4 linked regions of the Azospira inquinata genome follow. The protein of the gene in region 3 interacts with the protein of the main gene of each other region in a pairwise test. Links are inferred from orthologs where the notes say so. Each region holds a gene or a part of one and is shown on either strand. Other genes may lie near its edges.

Evidence for each region.
Region 1: the proteins of ftsZ (region 3) and zapD interact in binary tests that used the Escherichia coli proteins (3 or more experiments, as listed by UniProt). The link is inferred for Azospira inquinata from one-to-one orthologs.
Region 2: the proteins of ftsZ (region 3) and rlmN interact in binary tests that used the Escherichia coli proteins (3 or more experiments, as listed by UniProt). The link is inferred for Azospira inquinata from one-to-one orthologs.
Region 4: the proteins of ftsZ (region 3) and Azoinq_RS06420 interact in binary tests that used the Escherichia coli proteins (3 or more experiments, as listed by UniProt). The link is inferred for Azospira inquinata from one-to-one orthologs.

The regions. Positions count from the first base shown.
Region 1 is NZ_CP064782.1:1,998,346-2,002,331, reverse strand. What follows is about bases 676-3,654. They hold zapD (cell division protein ZapD), read right to left. Parts: upstream 2,554-3,654; coding sequence 1,798-2,553; downstream 676-1,797. Other genes in these bases: Azoinq_RS09190 (hypothetical protein), read right to left, coding at 3,283-3,654; coaE (dephospho-CoA kinase), read right to left, coding at 2,666-3,286; xerD (site-specific tyrosine recombinase XerD), read left to right, coding at 844-1,719; Azoinq_RS09210 (methylated-DNA--[protein]-cysteine S-methyltransferase), read left to right, coding at 676-797. In the rest of the region: Azoinq_RS09215 (chalcone isomerase family protein), read left to right, coding at 1-199; more of Azoinq_RS09210, read left to right, coding at 252-675; more of Azoinq_RS09190, read right to left, coding at 3,655-3,986. UniProt on the Escherichia coli protein: Cell division factor that enhances FtsZ-ring assembly. Directly interacts with FtsZ and promotes bundling of FtsZ protofilaments, with a reduction in FtsZ GTPase activity.
Region 2 is NZ_CP064782.1:2,829,609-2,833,560, reverse strand. The notes cover bases 335-3,279. They hold rlmN (23S rRNA (adenine(2503)-C(2))-methyltransferase RlmN), read right to left. Parts: upstream 2,387-3,279; coding sequence 1,283-2,386; downstream 335-1,282. Other genes in these bases: Azoinq_RS12845 (TRAP transporter substrate-binding protein), read right to left, coding at 3,026-3,279; ndk (nucleoside-diphosphate kinase), read right to left, coding at 2,394-2,819; pilW (type IV pilus biogenesis/stability protein PilW), read right to left, coding at 468-1,286; Azoinq_RS12865 (helix-turn-helix domain-containing protein), read right to left, coding at 335-471. In the rest of the region: more of Azoinq_RS12865, read right to left, coding at 1-334; more of Azoinq_RS12845, read right to left, coding at 3,280-3,952.
Region 3 is NZ_CP064782.1:952,458-956,380, forward strand. Bases 531-3,446 are described here. They hold ftsZ (cell division protein FtsZ), read right to left. Parts: upstream 2,610-3,446; coding sequence 1,452-2,609; downstream 531-1,451. Other genes in these bases: lpxC (UDP-3-O-acyl-N-acetylglucosamine deacetylase), read right to left, coding at 531-1,257; ftsA (cell division protein FtsA), read right to left, coding at 2,669-3,446. In the rest of the region: Azoinq_RS04185 (DciA family protein), read left to right, coding at 1-118; Azoinq_RS04190 (hypothetical protein), read right to left, coding at 108-293; more of lpxC, read right to left, coding at 322-530; more of ftsA, read right to left, coding at 3,447-3,898; Azoinq_RS04210 (cell division protein FtsQ/DivIB), read right to left, coding at 3,900-3,923. UniProt on the Escherichia coli protein: Essential cell division protein that forms a contractile ring structure (Z ring) at the future cell division site. The regulation of the ring assembly controls the timing and the location of cell division.
Region 4 is NZ_CP064782.1:1,408,950-1,412,939, forward strand. Bases 374-3,356 are described here. They hold Azoinq_RS06420 (rod shape-determining protein), read right to left. Parts: upstream 2,396-3,356; coding sequence 1,352-2,395; downstream 374-1,351. Other genes in these bases: mreC (rod shape-determining protein MreC), read right to left, coding at 374-1,183; gatC (Asp-tRNA(Asn)/Glu-tRNA(Gln) amidotransferase subunit GatC), read left to right, coding at 2,487-2,774; gatA (Asp-tRNA(Asn)/Glu-tRNA(Gln) amidotransferase subunit GatA), read left to right, coding at 2,924-3,356. Also shown: rod shape-determining protein MreD, read right to left, coding at 1-247; more of mreC, read right to left, coding at 257-373; more of gatA, read left to right, coding at 3,357-3,990. UniProt on the Escherichia coli protein: Forms membrane-associated dynamic filaments that are essential for cell shape determination. Acts by regulating cell wall synthesis and cell elongation, and thus cell shape.

The sequences.
Region 1 (3,986 bases), 1.0 Mb from region 3 along the record:
CCTGGGCAAGGCCAGCAAAGGCACCCCCATCGCTTTGGACTGGGTGCCGGGCAAGGGTACCCGGCTGGTGGTGGGTGGCCAGGCCAAGGGCAATCCCATCCCCGGGGAAGACTTTTACCGGGCCCTGCTGCGCATCTGGCTAGGGGACAAGCCCACCCAGGGCGACCTGAAGGACAACCTGCTGGGCAAGGCCTCCTGATCCATACACATCGGGGGCCCAGCCTCCGGGCCCCTCAGGCCTCGCCGCGACCATGACCACGCCCCTTGCCCCTTCCTCTGCTCCGGAGATCTCCCCCTCCCCCGGGCCTTTTCAGGCCGTAGTGGCCGCTCCCGGCTTTGCCCTGGGGCTGCGCTGCGAAGGGGAAAGCTTAACCGGCATCCACTTCCTGCCCCCGGGCCCGGCCCGAGCTGGGACCACGCCCCTGGCCCGGGAGGCGGCCCGCCAACTGGCGGCCTATCTCCAGGATGCCCGCTTTGCCTTTGACCTGCCCTTGGCGCCCCGGGGGACCCCGTTTCAGCACCGGGTCTGGCTGGCCATTGCCGCCATTCCCCTGGGACAGACCCAAAGCTACGGGGAGCTGGCCCGGGCCTTGACCTCCTCCCCCCGAGCCGTGGGGGGCGCCTGCGGGGCCAATCCCCTACCCCTGGTGGTGCCCTGCCACCGGGTGATTGCCCAAAGCGGCCGCCTCAACGGCTTCGCCCATGAAAAGGAAGGCCAGGGGAACGGCTTTTATCTGAACATCAAACGCTGGCTACTGGCCCATGAAATCCCGGAGCGTTACACCCTCCGCCCCTGACGGGGAGGAAAAACCCCACCGCCCGGACCCGGCCGACCAGGGGGAAATGGACGCCTTCTGCGACGCCCTGTGGCTGGAAGACGGCCTGGCCAAAGCCTCCCTGGACAGCTATCGGAGCGACCTTCTGGGCCTGACCCTGTGGCTCATGGAACAGGGCTGCCCGGGCTTGGCCGGAGCGGATGAAGCCGCCCTGAGCGCCTACCTGGCCCACATCGCCCAGGCGCATCGGGCCAGTTCCCAGGCCCGCTGCCTATCCACCCTGCGCCGTTTTTACCGCTGGCAGCTGGCCCAGGGCCGCATCGGCGCCGATCCCACCCTGCGCCTCTCCATGCCGGTCAAGCCTTCCCGCCTGCCCAAGGTGCTTTCCGAAGCCCAGGTGGAAAACCTGCTGGCCGCCCCGGACTGCACCACCCCCCTGGGCCAGCGGGACCGGGCCATGCTGGAAACCCTCTACGCCACCGGCCTGCGGGTCTCCGAACTGGTGAATCTGAAGCTCCACGAGGTGAGCTTCGACATGGGAGTGGTGCGGGTTTTCGGCAAAGGGTCTAAGGAACGGCTGGTGCCCCTGGGCCAGGTGGCCCTGGACTGGCTGGGTGTCTTTATTAAGCAGGGCCGCCTCACCCTGCTGGACGGGCGCCAGAGCGACGCGGTGTTTGTCACCGGCCGGGGCGGCCCCATGACCCGCCAGATGTTCTGGACCCTGATCAAGCGCTATGCCCTGGTGGCCCACATCGACCCGGCCAAGCTCTCCCCCCACGTGCTGCGTCACGCCTTCGCCACCCACCTGCTCAACCACGGCGCCGATCTGCGGGTGGTGCAACTGCTCCTGGGCCACTCGGACATTTCCACCACCCAGATTTACACCCACGTGGCCCGGGAACGGCTCAAGGAACTCCACGCCATTCACCACCCCCGGGGCTGAAGTCCACGGCACCATCCCGGGCGGCCTAGGGTGGCGACCGGAAGAGAAAGAAAGGGAAAAAGAGGCGGAGCCCGGGGCTCAGAGATTGCAGAAGGTCATGTCGAAGGACACGTCCTTATCCACGGTGCGGGGACGAAGATCCCCATCCGGGCAGGTGAAGCGGATATTGAAGGCGTATTTATTGGCGCTGATTTCCGGAATGGCCGGCCCCTCGGTTTTCACCGTGACCCGCACCATCTGGGCCGAACTGCCCCCCAGCATGAGCTGATAGGAACCATGCTTGGCCACATAGGCCTTGGGCCGACCGCTGGCCCGCAGCAGGCGCAGCACGATGGCCAGCCCGTCCCGCAGGGGCAGGAGGGGGCGCAGCCAGCCGGAAATGGCGTCCCGCCGGGTTTCCGTGGGATGGTGACGCCAGTAGTGGTAGGACGGCAGATCGAATTCGCAGACGCCCCCGGGAATGGCGGCACGGCTCTTGATGCTCATGAGCCAGTCGTTTTCCCGCAGGTATTGGCCGATTTTCCCGGTCATGGCGAGGAGGGCGGCGGAGGCCTGCTCAATTTCGTAAAGGGCGCCGGAGAGGGCTTCTTCGGAAATATCCGGATTGTTCCGGTAGGCCAGGAGGGCTTGACGCTGGCGTTCCAGTTCCTGGATCAGATCCATTTTCAGATCCGCCCGGGAGGCCACTTCCATAATTTCAAACAGGGTCAGAAGGGCCACATGGTGTTCCAGGACCCCGTCCTCCTGCAAAAAATGGCCGGTCTTGTCGAACAGATCCTCCAGCCGCAGCAGGGTGCGGATGCGTTCGTTAAAAGGGTATTCGTAGGTAATCACGCCCGGGACCGTACCAATGGAGACTCGCCGCCTAAGATGCCAGGATTCTGAACCAGAAACCGAAAAACCTCAACCGGCGTAGGCCTTTGCAAGCCAAACCACACAAAACAGCTCAACTTTCTATGGCTTTTTGCCGAGCCAGGGACAGATAGTGTTCGTGAAGCCGGGCCACCTGGGGTTCTAAGGCATCCGGACCATCATCGTTACGCACCACATCGTCGGCCGCCGCCAGCCGGGCTTCCCGACTCGCCTGGACGGCCAGAATGGCCCGTACCTGAGCTTCCGTCAGGCCATTGCGGGCCACCACCCGGGCAATCTGGCGGGCCGGGTCACAATCCACCACCAGAATGCGGTCCGCCCGGTCCCGGTACTGGCCCGATTCCACCAGCAAAGGCACGGCCAAGATCACATAGGGAGCCTGGGCGGCGCCGCATCGCCGGTCCGCTTCGGCTCGGATCAGGGGATGGAGAATGGCTTCCAGGCGCCGCCGGGCATCCCCGTCAGAAAAGACCCGCTGGCGCATGGCGGCCCGATCCAGGGCCCCATCCGGGGCCACCACCCCGTCGCCGAAGGCCGCCCGGATGGGGACCATGGCGGCGCCCCCGGGGACGGTCAGTTCATGGGCAATGGCGTCCGTATCCACCTGCACCGCGCCCCGGGCCTCAAAGAGGGCGGCCACGGTGCTTTTACCGCTGCCGATGCCCCCGGTGAGGCCCACCAGAAACACCCTCAGTGCCCCTTGGGAGAAGGATCGCAGCTGACCGCCTTGATCTCGCCCACCTGGGCCGCGGCGGCGGTCCGGAAAGCTTCCAGCTGGGCGGCCGGGCCCCGCATTTCCAGGCGCACCGTATCCCCCTTCTGGGTCTTGGGGCCGGTCTTGGCGGAGCGGACGCCCCGCTTTTTCAGGTCTTCCAGCCGATCCTTAGCTGCCTGTTCGCTGGAGAAAATGCCCAGGGAAATGGCGTTACGGCTGGCCCCGTCCTGGACAATGAAGTATTCAGGCACCTGCAAGGCCTTCAACTGCTCCGCCTTATGCTCCGCCTCCTGACGGCTGGCCAGGGGGGGGATATAGACCCAGTAGGCGGAAGCCTCGCCCTGGAGGCTGCGCCCGGCCTTGAGGGCGGCGTATTTGCTGCCGCCCAGGGCAGCCAGCTTATCCGCCTGGGCCCCGGCTAGGCCGTTCCACACCAGGCACCGGTCCCCCTTGGGATCGGCGGCTTTTTTATCGTTGCCCTTGTCGGCGGACTTGTCGTTTTTATCAGCGGTTTTATCCGCGCCCTTGGGGGCGGCTTTATCGGCTTTTTCCCCCTTATCGTTCTTGTCGCCCTTGTCCGAGGCCTTGCCATCCTTGCCCCCGTCCTTGGCCTCTTTGGCGGCGTCCCCGGATTTATCCCCGGCATCCGCCTGGGCTTCCGGCCCGGCGGCCCCATCTG
Region 2 (3,952 bases), 1.9 Mb from region 3 along the record:
CACCTTGACCGGCGCCGGGGAAGGCTGCCAGAAATCCTCGGGAACCAGGAAATAGGCGGCAATGGCCAGCCCTACCATGCCCACGGCCACGCCCATGGCAAACATATCCCGACGGTGACCCCGGCCCGGCTGGGGCAGCTCGGCTTCCACCTGGTGGGGTACTTCGATACGGGGGGCTTCCGGCGTTTCATTAACCGCCAGACGAACCAACATGGCCTCCCCGTCCAGATGGAGATAACGGGCGTAATTGCGCACAAAGCCCCGGACGAAGGTCCGTCCCGGAAGGCGTTCCCACTGGTCCGCCTCCAGGGCTTCAACCTGGCGCACACTGATTTTCAGGGCATTGGCCACTTCATTGACAGAGAGCTGCCGACTTTCCCGGGCCCGGCGCAATTCCGCCCCGATGGGGGCTTGCTCCGGCGTCGTCTCGGCCTGGGGAACGGCGGCAGCTTCCAGCTTTTCTTCACTCATTCACTATCACCTCTCAGCAAGGACAAGGCCTCCTTGGAGTCGGGAAAACGACGACGCAATTGGGAAATGTAACTGGCCTCCCCTTCCCGGTCCCCGCTTTTGCGGGCCAGCTGTATGGATAAATCCAGGGACTGGGGGGTGGGGTCGGAAACCTGATTGAAGGCATTCAGCTGATGCTGGGCCTGGCCCAGGGAGCCTTGCTTGAAATAGAGATTGGCCAGTCCCAGGAGGGCCTGGGGATTATTGCGGGAGTAGCGCAGGGCCTTCTGGAAATAATTTTCCGCCCCAGCGGCGTCCCCCACCCGGTCCAGGCACTTGCCCGCATTGACCAGGGCTAGGTCCGGTGTGCGGTACAAGGGGTCTTTTACCGCCGCCAGGAAATAGGCGATGGATTCTTTCTCCCGGCCGTTCTGGCAAAGAAACCAGCCGAAATTGTTATTCACTTCCGGCGCATTGGGGGTCAAAGACAGGGCCCGGCGGAAATTCTGTTCCGCTTCCCCGTTTTCGTGGAGATCCATATGCACCAAGCCCAGCATGTTGTAGGCGGGCGCGTAGCCGGAATCGGCCTGGGTCGCCTTGTTCAGTTCATCCAGGGCCACCGCCATGTTGCCGTCCTGGAAGTAGAGGGCCGCCAGTTCCGTATGCACCTTGGCCCGTTTGGCCGGTTCTCCCACCGAAGGCCCCGGCGTGGGGCTAGCCCCATCGGACGTTACCGCAGGAATCAGGGAAGCAGCCTGGGCCAGGGGAGTGCTACCGCAACCGCCCAGCCAGAAGACGCCAAAAGCAGCGAACAGGAACAGCGCAAAGCGTTTCATGGACGAACCTCGGCGATGGGAATCAGCCGCCCCGCCGTCCGTCGCGTCTTATCCTTGACCTGCCCGGCCAGTTGACCGCAGGCCGCATCGATATCGTCGCCCCGGGTTTTCCGGGTAGTGGTGACAATTCCGGCCTGAATCAAAATATCGGCAAAGCGGCGGATACGGGGCGCGGGAGAGCGGCGGAAAGGAGATCCCGGAAAGGGGTTGAATGGGATGAGATTGAACTTGCACGGCACCTTGCACGTCAAGTCCAACAGTTGCCGGGCATGCTGATCGGAATCATTGATCCCGTCCAGCATGACGTATTCGAAGGTAATGAAATCCCGGGGGGCTTTTTCCAGATAACGACGACAGGCCGCCATCAGTTCCACCAGGGGGTATTTCTGATTGATCGGCACCAGCCGATCCCGTAATTCATCGTTGGGCGCATGGAGGGAAACCGCCAGGGCCACCGGGCATTCTTCCCGCAGCCGGTCCATGGCCGGCACCACCCCGGAGGTGGAGACGGTAACCCGGCGCCGGGACAGGCCGTAGGCGTTATCATCCAGCATCAGGCGCAGGGCCGCCACGGTGTGCTCAAAATTGGCCAGGGGTTCCCCCATGCCCATGAGCACCACATTGCTGATTTTCCGCTCGTCCTTGGCGTCCGGGGCGAAGCCGCCCAGAGCCCGATTGGCCTGCCAGAGCTGGCCGATGATTTCCGACACTTCCAGATTGCGGTTGAAGCCTTGCTTGCCCGTGGAGCAAAAAGCGCAGTCCAGGGCGCAACCCGCCTGGGTGGATACGCACAGGGTGCCCCGGTCATCTTCCGGGATAAACACGGTTTCCACCGCGTTACCGTTGCCCACGTCAAACAGAAATTTGCGGGTGCCGTCGTCCGACAGCTTGTCGCTGCGGACGGCGGGGGGACGCACTTCCGCTTCGGCCTTGAGTTTTTCCCGCAGACTCTTGGCCAGATCGGTCATGGCGTCAAAGTCACTCTGCCCGAAACGATGCATCCAGCGCAGCACCTGGCGCGCCCGGAAGGGCTTTTCCCCTCGGGAGGCGAACCAGGCTTCCAAGCCCTGGGGATCGAAATCGAGCAGATTGACGGTCATGGACGGCTTAGCGGGAGTAGACGTTCATTTCGGGGAAGAAGAAGGAGATTTCCACCTTGGCGGTTTCCGGGGCATCGGAACCGTGCACCGCATTGGCGTCGATGGATTCGGCGAAATCAGCGCGGATGGTACCCGCATCGGCCTTCTTCGGATCGGTGGCGCCCATCAGTTCCCGATTCTTGGCAATGGCGCCTTCCCCTTCCAGCACCTGGATCATCACCGGGCCGGAGATCATGAAGGAAACCAGATCCTTGAAGAAGGGACGTTCTTTGTGCACGGCGTAAAACTTGCCAGCTTCTTCGGCGGACAGCCAAGCCATCTTGGCGGCGATGACCTTCAGACCAGCGCCTTCAAAACGGGAATAGATTTGGCCGATCACGTTCTTGGCAACGGCGTCGGGTTTGATGATGGAAAGGGTGCGTTCGATAGCCATTTTTACTCCGTCAATAGCTGGGTTTGAGAATAACTTTATATTTTACCAGACCTTCATGGAAAGCCGCAGGCTATCCGCTTGTCCTGGGCCGGGCCAGGGGCCGGGGAAGCCCGCCAGCCCAGCACCCGGCCATAAAAAAACGCGCACCGGTGAATAACCCGGTGCGCGTCCAGTGAGCGCAGGCGGCAACTTTTAAGGGAGAAGCGTTAATTGGCCTTGAAGCCGGTCTCCCGATAAATGGCCCGAATCAGGTCCGGCCCGATCCGGGCAGCCATGCGGGCATGTACCGGAATCAGGGCCTGTTTGAAAGCGGCCCGCTCCCGGGCGTTGGGCTGATAGATGTGGGTCTTGCCGCTGCGCCGCACCGCCTCCAGGGCCCGGTCGTTTTCTTCCTTGGCGATCCGGTTGGCGTAGAGAGTGGAATCCCGCACCGCCTGTTCCAGGGCGCTGCGCACATCAGCGGGCAATTCATCCCAAAAGCGCTTGTTCACGATCACCGCATAGCCCAGATAGCCGTGGTCGGTGAGGGACAGATAGGGCTGCACCAGATACATTTTCTGGGTGTAGAAATTGGAAACTGGGTTTTCCGTCCCGTCGATCACCCCGGCCTTGAGGGCCGGGTAAACCTCGGAAAACGGCATCACCTGGGGACGCCCCCCCAGAGCCCGGATTTCCTCATCCAGCACCTTGGAAGATTGGATGCGCAGGCGCTTGCCCTTCAGGTCCCCGGGCAGATGGATGGGGGTATTGGCGGAAAAGGACTTGAAACCGTTGTCCCAGAAAGCCAAGCCTTTGATGCCCTTGGCGTCCAGCTTATCCAGCAGTTCCCGCCCCACGGACCCCTGGGTAATCCGGTGCAGCATGTCGTAGTTATCGAAAATATAGGGCAAGTCAAAGACCTCGAATTCCCGGATACCCAGGGGCCCGAATTTGGCCAGGGAGGGAGCCAGCATCTGCACCGCCCCCAGCTGGAGGGCTTCCAGTTCTTCCTTGTCCTTGTAAAGCTGGCTGTTGGGATACACATCCACCCGTACCCGGCCCCGGGTCAGGGTTTCCGCCCGCCACTTAAAGTATTCCGCCGCCTTGCCCTTGGGGGTGTCCGGCGCCACCACATGGCTGAATTTAATAATGAT
Region 3 (3,923 bases):
TCCCATTTCCCAGAGCGCCGGTTCCCAGCTCACCGATCTGGCCCATGGGCTGCCGGAGCAATCCTCCCTGCGCCGAGCCCTGGAAGAACTGGTACAGCGGGCCGCCATCAAAGCATAGGCAGGAGGCGCTCCAGGACCAACAGGGCGAACACCAGCAGGGCCACCATCAAGGCATAACGGAAGAGACGCCAGGCCCAGTCCAGATAACGGGAATTACGGGTAAACAAAAAGAGCGCCACGGCGGCGCCCACTCCCAGCAAAACCAGGATTCCCAACAGTCTCAGCAGCAACATGGCTTCTCCCGTGCCGCCCCCAAGGGACTTACGCCGCCTGGGCAGGCAATTCCAGCCAGCGCAGGACACCGGCGGGCGCCGTTGCCTGATCCTCGAAGGTAACGATTTCCCAGGCATCCCGCTCCTTGAGCAGTTGCCGGGCCAGCTGGTTATTCAGGCCATGACCGGACTTGTAGGCGGAAAAGGCCGCCAGCAGAGGATGGCCCAGGAGATAAAGGTCACCGATGGCGTCCAGCACCTTGTGTTTGACGAACTCATCCCCGTAGCGCAGGCCGTCCGCGTTAAGCACCCGGTATTCGTCCAGGACGATGGCGTTTTCCAGACCGCCCCCCAGGGCCAGACCATTTTCCCGCAGCATTTCCACATCCTGCATGAAGCCGAAGGTGCGGGCCCGGGCCACTTCCCGAGGATAGGACTGGTCAGCGAAATCGATGGTGACGGACTGGGCCGATTTGTCGATGGCCGGGTGGTTGAAGATGATGGAAAAGGACAGCTTATAGCCGTCGTAGGGCTCGAAACGGGCCCACTTGTCCCCGTCCCGCACTTCCACGGGCCGGGTAATCCGGATAAATTTCTTCGCCGCCGCCTGTTCGGCGATACCGGCGGATTGAATCAGGAAAACGAAAGGCGCCGCCGAACCGTCCAGAATGGGCACTTCCGCCGCATCCAGATCGATATAGACGTTGTCGATGCCCAAGCCCCCCAGGGCGGACATCAAATGTTCCACGGTCCCCACCTTAACCAACCCTTCCGGGGTTTGCTGCTCCAGGCAGGAGCAGAGGCGGGTGTCCCCCACCAGCAAAGCATCAGCGCGAAGATCCACGGGCTCCGCCAGATCTACCCGGCGAAACACGATCCCCGTGTCCGGTGCAGCCGGACGCAGCACCACATTGACCCGGACGCCGCTATGGAGCCCGACGCCGGAGGCGCGAATCAGGGATTTGAGGGTACGCTGCTTTAACATGGCATGGGAATAAGAGAAGAGGGGCGCATTTTACCACGGGCGCCCCTCCCCTTAAGGAGGCGATTGTTACAGTCTGTTGCCGGCTGCCGACGTCGGGGCCTGACCCGGCACGGCGTGGCGGGAGGCGACGCCAGCCGTGGCCCGCTGGCGAAGCGGGACGGCGGGGTCAGCTTCCCCGAAGCGCCGGAGCCGGATCAATCCGCCTGCTTGCGCAGGAAAGCCGGAATGTCGTAGCGATCCACGCCGCTGTTGGCCAGGGCTTCCACCGTGGCGTTGCGGCCCTTGCGGATCACAGCGGGCACTGCGTCCAGCTGGCCGTAATCCACGGTCAGGGCCGCGTCGTCCGTCCCGGTCCGCACCGTGGTGGCGGTGTTGATCACTTCCAGGGGCTGGCGCTTGGCCTGGGCTTGGCCCAGACCGGTGGCCACCACGGTGACCCGCAGCTGTTCGCCCATTTCTTCGTCAAACACCGCACCGAAGATGATGTGGGCGTCCTCGGCGGCGAATTCCTTGATGGTATTCATCACCTCGTTCACTTCCTTCATCTTCAGGCTGCGGGAGGCGGTGATATTCACCAGCACGCCCCGGGCGCCGGACAGATTGACCCCTTCCAGCAGGGGAGAAGCCACGGCCTGTTCGGCGGCGATACGGGCCCGATCCACGCCGGAGGCGTAGGCGGAGCCCATCATGGCCATGCCCATTTCCCCCATGACGGTGCGCACGTCTTCAAAGTCCACGTTCACCAGGCCGGGGTAGTTGATGATTTCCGCGATGCCGCCCACGGCGTTGCGCAGCACGTTGTCCGCCGCCTTGAAGGCTTCTTCCATGGAGACGTCGTCCCCCAGCACGTCCATCAACTTGTCGTTGAGGATGACGATGAGGGAATCCACGTGCTTTTGCAGCTCGGCGATGCCCGCTTCGGCGATCTTGGCCCGCTTGCCTTCAAAGGCGAAGGGCTTGGTGACCACGCCCACGGTGAGGATGCCCTTTTCCCGGGCCACTTCCGCCACGATGGGGGCTGCGCCCGTACCGGTACCACCGCCCATGCCGGCGGTAATGAAGACCATGTGGGCCCCTTCCAGCTGCTCGGCGATGCGTTCCCGTTCTTCCAGGGCCGCATTACGACCGGCTTCCGGCTTGGCCCCGGCCCCCAGACCGGAACTGCCCAATTGCATCTTTTCCGCGGCCAGGCTGCGACCCAGAGCCTGGGCGTCGGTGTTGGCGGCGACGAACTGCACCCCCTGCACCTCTTCCCGGATCATGTGGTCCACCGCATTGCCCCCCGCCCCACCGACACCGATGACTTTGATCACGGTGCCGGCGTTTTCTTCCTTATCGATGATTTCAAACATGGACTTCGCCTCCTACGGATGATTCACTGAAAACAAAAATTGCGTTGAAAGATTGATGCTTAAAAGTTTTTTTCGAACCAGGACTTCATGACGCCAAAAATCTGCTTCACATTCCGCGTTTCCTGCACCTTCTGACCCCGCTTACGCTGCGCCTGGGCTTCCAGAAGCAGGCCGTAGGCGGTGGAAAACCGGGGGCTTTGCACCACATCGGCCAGGGCCCCCGTGTATTTGGGCACCCCCATGCGCACCGGCATGTGGAAAATCTCCTCCCCCAGTTCGATCATGCCGGGCATGACGGAAGCCCCACCGGTGAGCACGATGCCGGAGGACAGCACCTCGTCGAAGCCGGAGCGGCGCAGCTCGGCCTGGACCAGCTCGTAAAGCTCCTCCACCCGGGGCTGGATCACGTCGGCCAGGGCCCGGCGGGACAGCTTGCGGCTGGGACGGTCGTCCACCCCGGCCACTTCAATCACGTCTTCCGGATCGGCCAGTTGGGACAGGGCGCAGCCGTACTTACGCTTGATGTCTTCCGCTTCCCGGGTCGGGGTGCGCAGGGCCATGGCGATGTCGTTGGTCACCTGATCCCCGGCAATGGGGATGACGGAGGTGTGGCGGATGGCGCCCTGGGTCCAGATGGCGATGTCCGTGGTACCCCCACCGATATCCACCAGGCACACTCCCAGGTCCTTTTCATCCTCGGAGAGCACGGCGTAGCTGGAGGCCAGGGGCTGGAGCACCAGGTCATTCACCTCCAGGCCGCAGCGACGCACGCATTTGACGATGTTCTGGGCGGCGGAGACGGCACCGGTGACGATGTGCACCTTCACTTCCAGGCGGAAACCGCTCATGCCGATGGGCTCCCGGATACCGTCCTGGTCGTCGATGATGAATTCCTGGGTGAGGATGTGGAGGATTTCCTGATCCGCCGGAATGGGCATGGCCCGGGCAGTCTCGATCACCCGATCCAGGTCCATGGTGGTCACTTCCTTGTCCTTGATGGCCACCATGCCGTTGGAGTTGAAGCTCTTAATGTGGCTACCGGCGATCCCCGTATAGACGTTGGTGACCTTGCAGTCGGCCATCAGCTCCACTTCCTGGACCACCCGGGAGATGGCGCTCACCGTTTCCTCGATGTTGACCACCACGCCCTTGCGCAGGCCCCGGGATTCCTGACTGCCCATGCCGATGACGTTAAGGTGCCCCTCCGGCGTGACTTCGGCCACCAGCGCCACAATCTTGGAGGTGCCGATATCCAGGCCGACAATCAGATCCTTGCTATCCCTGCTCATGCTACTTTCCTTTGCCATCAACGCC
Region 4 (3,990 bases), 460 kb from region 3 along the record:
CATGCTGGCCCATCAGGCTGCCGTCCGCCACATCCATCAACACCCCGAAGAGAAAGGACCAGCCCATGCCCACCCGGCGGAATTCCCGCAAGCTCCAGAAGCACAGGGTCAGGGCCACCCAGTCGGGCATGGCGGGCCACCGGGCCGTGGGCAGCAAATTCAGCAGCAGGGCCACGAACAGGGAAAAGAAAATGAACCAGGGCCGGACCGGCAGCAGGATGCGGGAGGAGGTGAACGAGGATTGCATGGGACCTCCCTATTTGCCCGCCGCTTTGGCCGCTGGCTGGACCTTGGTCCGCACCGGCGCGGGCTGGTTGGCCCGCCGGTTGCCGGCGACCGTGTCCGGCGTGGGGGCGGGGGCGATGTCGTTGTTGCGGGGATTTTCCGGGGGCCGGGGAGGCAGGGCTTCCCGGGGATTGAGGATAAGCACTTCGCCGAAGCTTTCCACCGAACCCACGGGGGCGCAGATGATGCGGGCGAAGGTGTAGGTGGTGTCCCGCTCGATGTAAATCACCTTGGCCACGGGGAAACCGGCGGGGAAAACCCCGTCCAGACCGGAGGTGACAATTAGGTCGCCGTTCTGCACATCCGCATTGGCGGGGAGAAAGCGCAGCTCCAGCTGGCCATTGCCCAGACCGAACACCACGGAGCGAAGTCCGGAGCGTACCACCTGGACCGGCACCGCCTGATCCTTATCCGTGATCAGGGTAACTTCCGAAACCATGGGATAAACTCGGGTCACCTGGCCGATCAGGCCCCGGTGATCCACCACCGGCTGGCCCGCTGCCACCTTGTCCTGCAGGCCCTTGTCCACAATCACCCGACGGGAAAAGGGGTCCCGGGCGGCGTAGAGGATCTGGGCCATCTGGCCGCCGGCGGGCAGGTGTTCCTTGGCCCCCAGCAGGGCCCGCAGATGGGCGTTTTCCGCTTCCAGATGCTGGACCCGTTGCAGGGTGGTGGCCACCGCCAGCTGGGAGTGCTTCAACTGGCCGTTTTCTTTTTGCAGCTCGGTCAGGGTGGTGAAGTAGTCACCCAGCTGATAAGCCGCCTCCCCGGGGGCGTGGGCCACCATGTGTAGGGGCGCGGTGACCATGGACACGCCTTGGCGCACCCATTCCAGGTAGTGGAAACGGTGGTCGAGCACCAGAAGGGACAGGCTCAGCCCCAGGTACAGGGAGAGCATGGCCACGGGCGCCGGGCCCCGTTTGAAGAAAGGTGGTGGTATGTGGTCGATGCCGGCCACGGTGGTCTTTCAGAACGTCAAAGCCGCCCGAAGGCGGCGGAGATAGCGGGAAGGGTAATCAGCGGGCGGGGAAGGGAGCCCCCGGCGGACCGATTACCCAGCCGAAATTTACTCGGAAGCGAAGATACTGCCAAGCTTGTCCATCTTTTCCAGGGCCATGCCAGAGCCCCGCACCACGCAGGTCAGGGGATCTTCGGCCACGATCACGGGCAGGCCGGTTTCTTCCATGAGCAGGCGATCCAGGTCCCGCAGCAGGGCGCCACCACCGGTCAGCACCATGCCCTTTTCCGCGATGTCCGCTCCCAGTTCGGGAGGGGTCTGTTCCAGGGCGCTCTTGACGGCGGAGACGATGGAATTCAGGGGATCGGTCAGGGCTTCCAGAATTTCGTTGGAAGAAATGGTGAAGCTGCGGGGAATACCCTCGGCCAGATTGCGACCCTTCACTTCCATTTCCTTCACTTCGGAACCCGGGAAGGCGGACCCGATTTCCTTTTTGATGTTTTCCGCCGTGGTTTCACCAATCAACATGCCGTAGTTACGGCGGATGTAGTTGATGATGGACTCGTCGAACTTATCACCGCCGACCCGCACGGAACCGGCGTAAACCATGCCGCCCAGGGAGATGACCCCCACTTCCGTGGTACCGCCACCGATATCCACCACCATGGAGCCGGTGGCATCGGCCACGGGCAGACCGGCGCCGATGGCGGCGGCCATGGGTTCCTCAATCAGGTAAACCTGGGAAGCCCCGGCACCGATGGCGGATTCCCGGATGGCCCGACGTTCCACCTGGGTAGAGCCGCAGGGGACGCAGATGATAATACGGGGGGAGGGGGAGAAAAGCTTGGAATCGTGGACCTTCTTGATGAACTGCTTGAGCATCTGCTCAGTCACCGTGAAGTCCGCGATCACCCCGTCCTTCATGGGACGGATGGCGGTGATGGAACCGGGCGTTTTGCCCAGCATCAACTTGGCTTCCTTACCCACCGCCTGGATGGTCTTCTTGGCATTGGGGCCGCCTTCCAGGCGGATTGCCACCACGGAGGGTTCATCGAGAACGATGCCCTGGCCGCGACAGTAAATCAGGGTGTTAGCCGTGCCCAGGTCAATGGCCAGGTCATTGGAGAAATAGCTGCGTAGAAAACCGAACATGGGGGGAAGATTCCGTACAAGGCTGCTGGGGTAAAGGTTTTATGATACCTTATAAAGCTTTCCGGTATAAGACCTTACCGCAGGCAAGCCCATGTCTCTTTCCCTCGACGAAGTCCATCGCATTGCCCATCTGGCCCGCATCGAAATCACCGACGCGGAGGCCAATGCCACCCTGGGCCAGTTGAACGGTATTTTCTCCCTGATCGAGGCCATGCAGGCCGTGGATACCGCCGGTGTGGCCCCCATGGCCCACGCCCAGGACCTGCCCCAACGCCTCCGGGAAGACCGGGTGACCGAATCCGACCAGCGAGCCGCCTTCCAGGCCGTGGCCCCGGAAACGGAAGCCGGGCTTTACCTGGTGCCCAAGGTCATCGAATAGGGCAGGGTCCGGGGCCCTTTTCCTTTGGAACTGCGTCCCTTCCCCCGTTTCCTTTTCCAGCGTCCGATTCCGACCCCCTTCATCCGTCGCGGTCCGGCCGCCGCTCCCCCCGGGAGCTTCCGCCGCCGCCAGCCACCCTCAGAAACGCCATGATCAACGCCAGCCTCAAAGAACTGTCGCAGGCCTTAGCCGACAAGAAAATTTCCAGCGTGGAACTGACCCAGCTCTACCTGGACCGGATCGCCCGTCACAACCCGGCCATTAACGCCTACATCACTGTGAATGGGGAGCGTAGCCTGGCCCAGGCCCGGGCCGCCGACGCCCGGCGGGCCGCCGGAGATGGGGGTCCCCTGACCGGCATCCCCCTGGCCCAGAAGGACATTTTCTGTGCCCAGGGCTGGCGCACCACCTGCGGCTCCCACATGCTGGCCAATTTCGTCAGCCCCTATGACGCCACGGTGATCCAGAAATTTGACGCTGCCGGGGCCGTGAATCTGGGCAAGACCAACATGGACGAATTCGCCATGGGGTCTTCCAACGAAACCTCCTGGTTCGGGCCGGTAAAAAACCCCTGGGATCAGGAACGGGTGCCCGGCGGCTCCTCCGGCGGCTCCGCCGCTGCAGTGGCCGCCCGGCTGGCTCCCGCCGCCACCGGCACGGACACGGGGGGCTCCATTCGCCAGCCCGCCGCCCTGTGCAACCTCACCGGCTTGAAGCCCACCTACGGGGTGGTTTCCCGCTGGGGCATGATCGCCTTCGCCTCCTCCCTGGATCAGGCGGGCCCCATGGCCCGCAGCGCCGAAGATTGCGCCCTGCTGCTGAACACCATGGCGGGCTTTGACCCCAAGGATTCCACCAGCCTGGAACGGACGCCGGAAGATTACGGCCGCCTGCTGGACGCCCCCGCCGGGGCCAAGCCTCTGGCCGGGCTGAAAATCGGCCTGCCCAAGGAATTTTTCGGCGCTGAGGAACAGGCGGGCTGTGACACGGAAGTCATGGCCACCATCCAGGCCGCCATCGCCACCTATCGGGAACTGGGGGCGGAAACCGTAGAAGTCAGCCTGCCCAGCATGAAGCTGGCCGTGCCCGCCTACTACGTGATCGCCCCGGCGGAAGCCAGCTCCAACCTCTCCCGCTTCGACGGGGTGCGCTACGGCTATCGGGCCCCGGAATACGGGGACCTGAACGACATGTACTGCAAGAGCCGGGCCCAGGG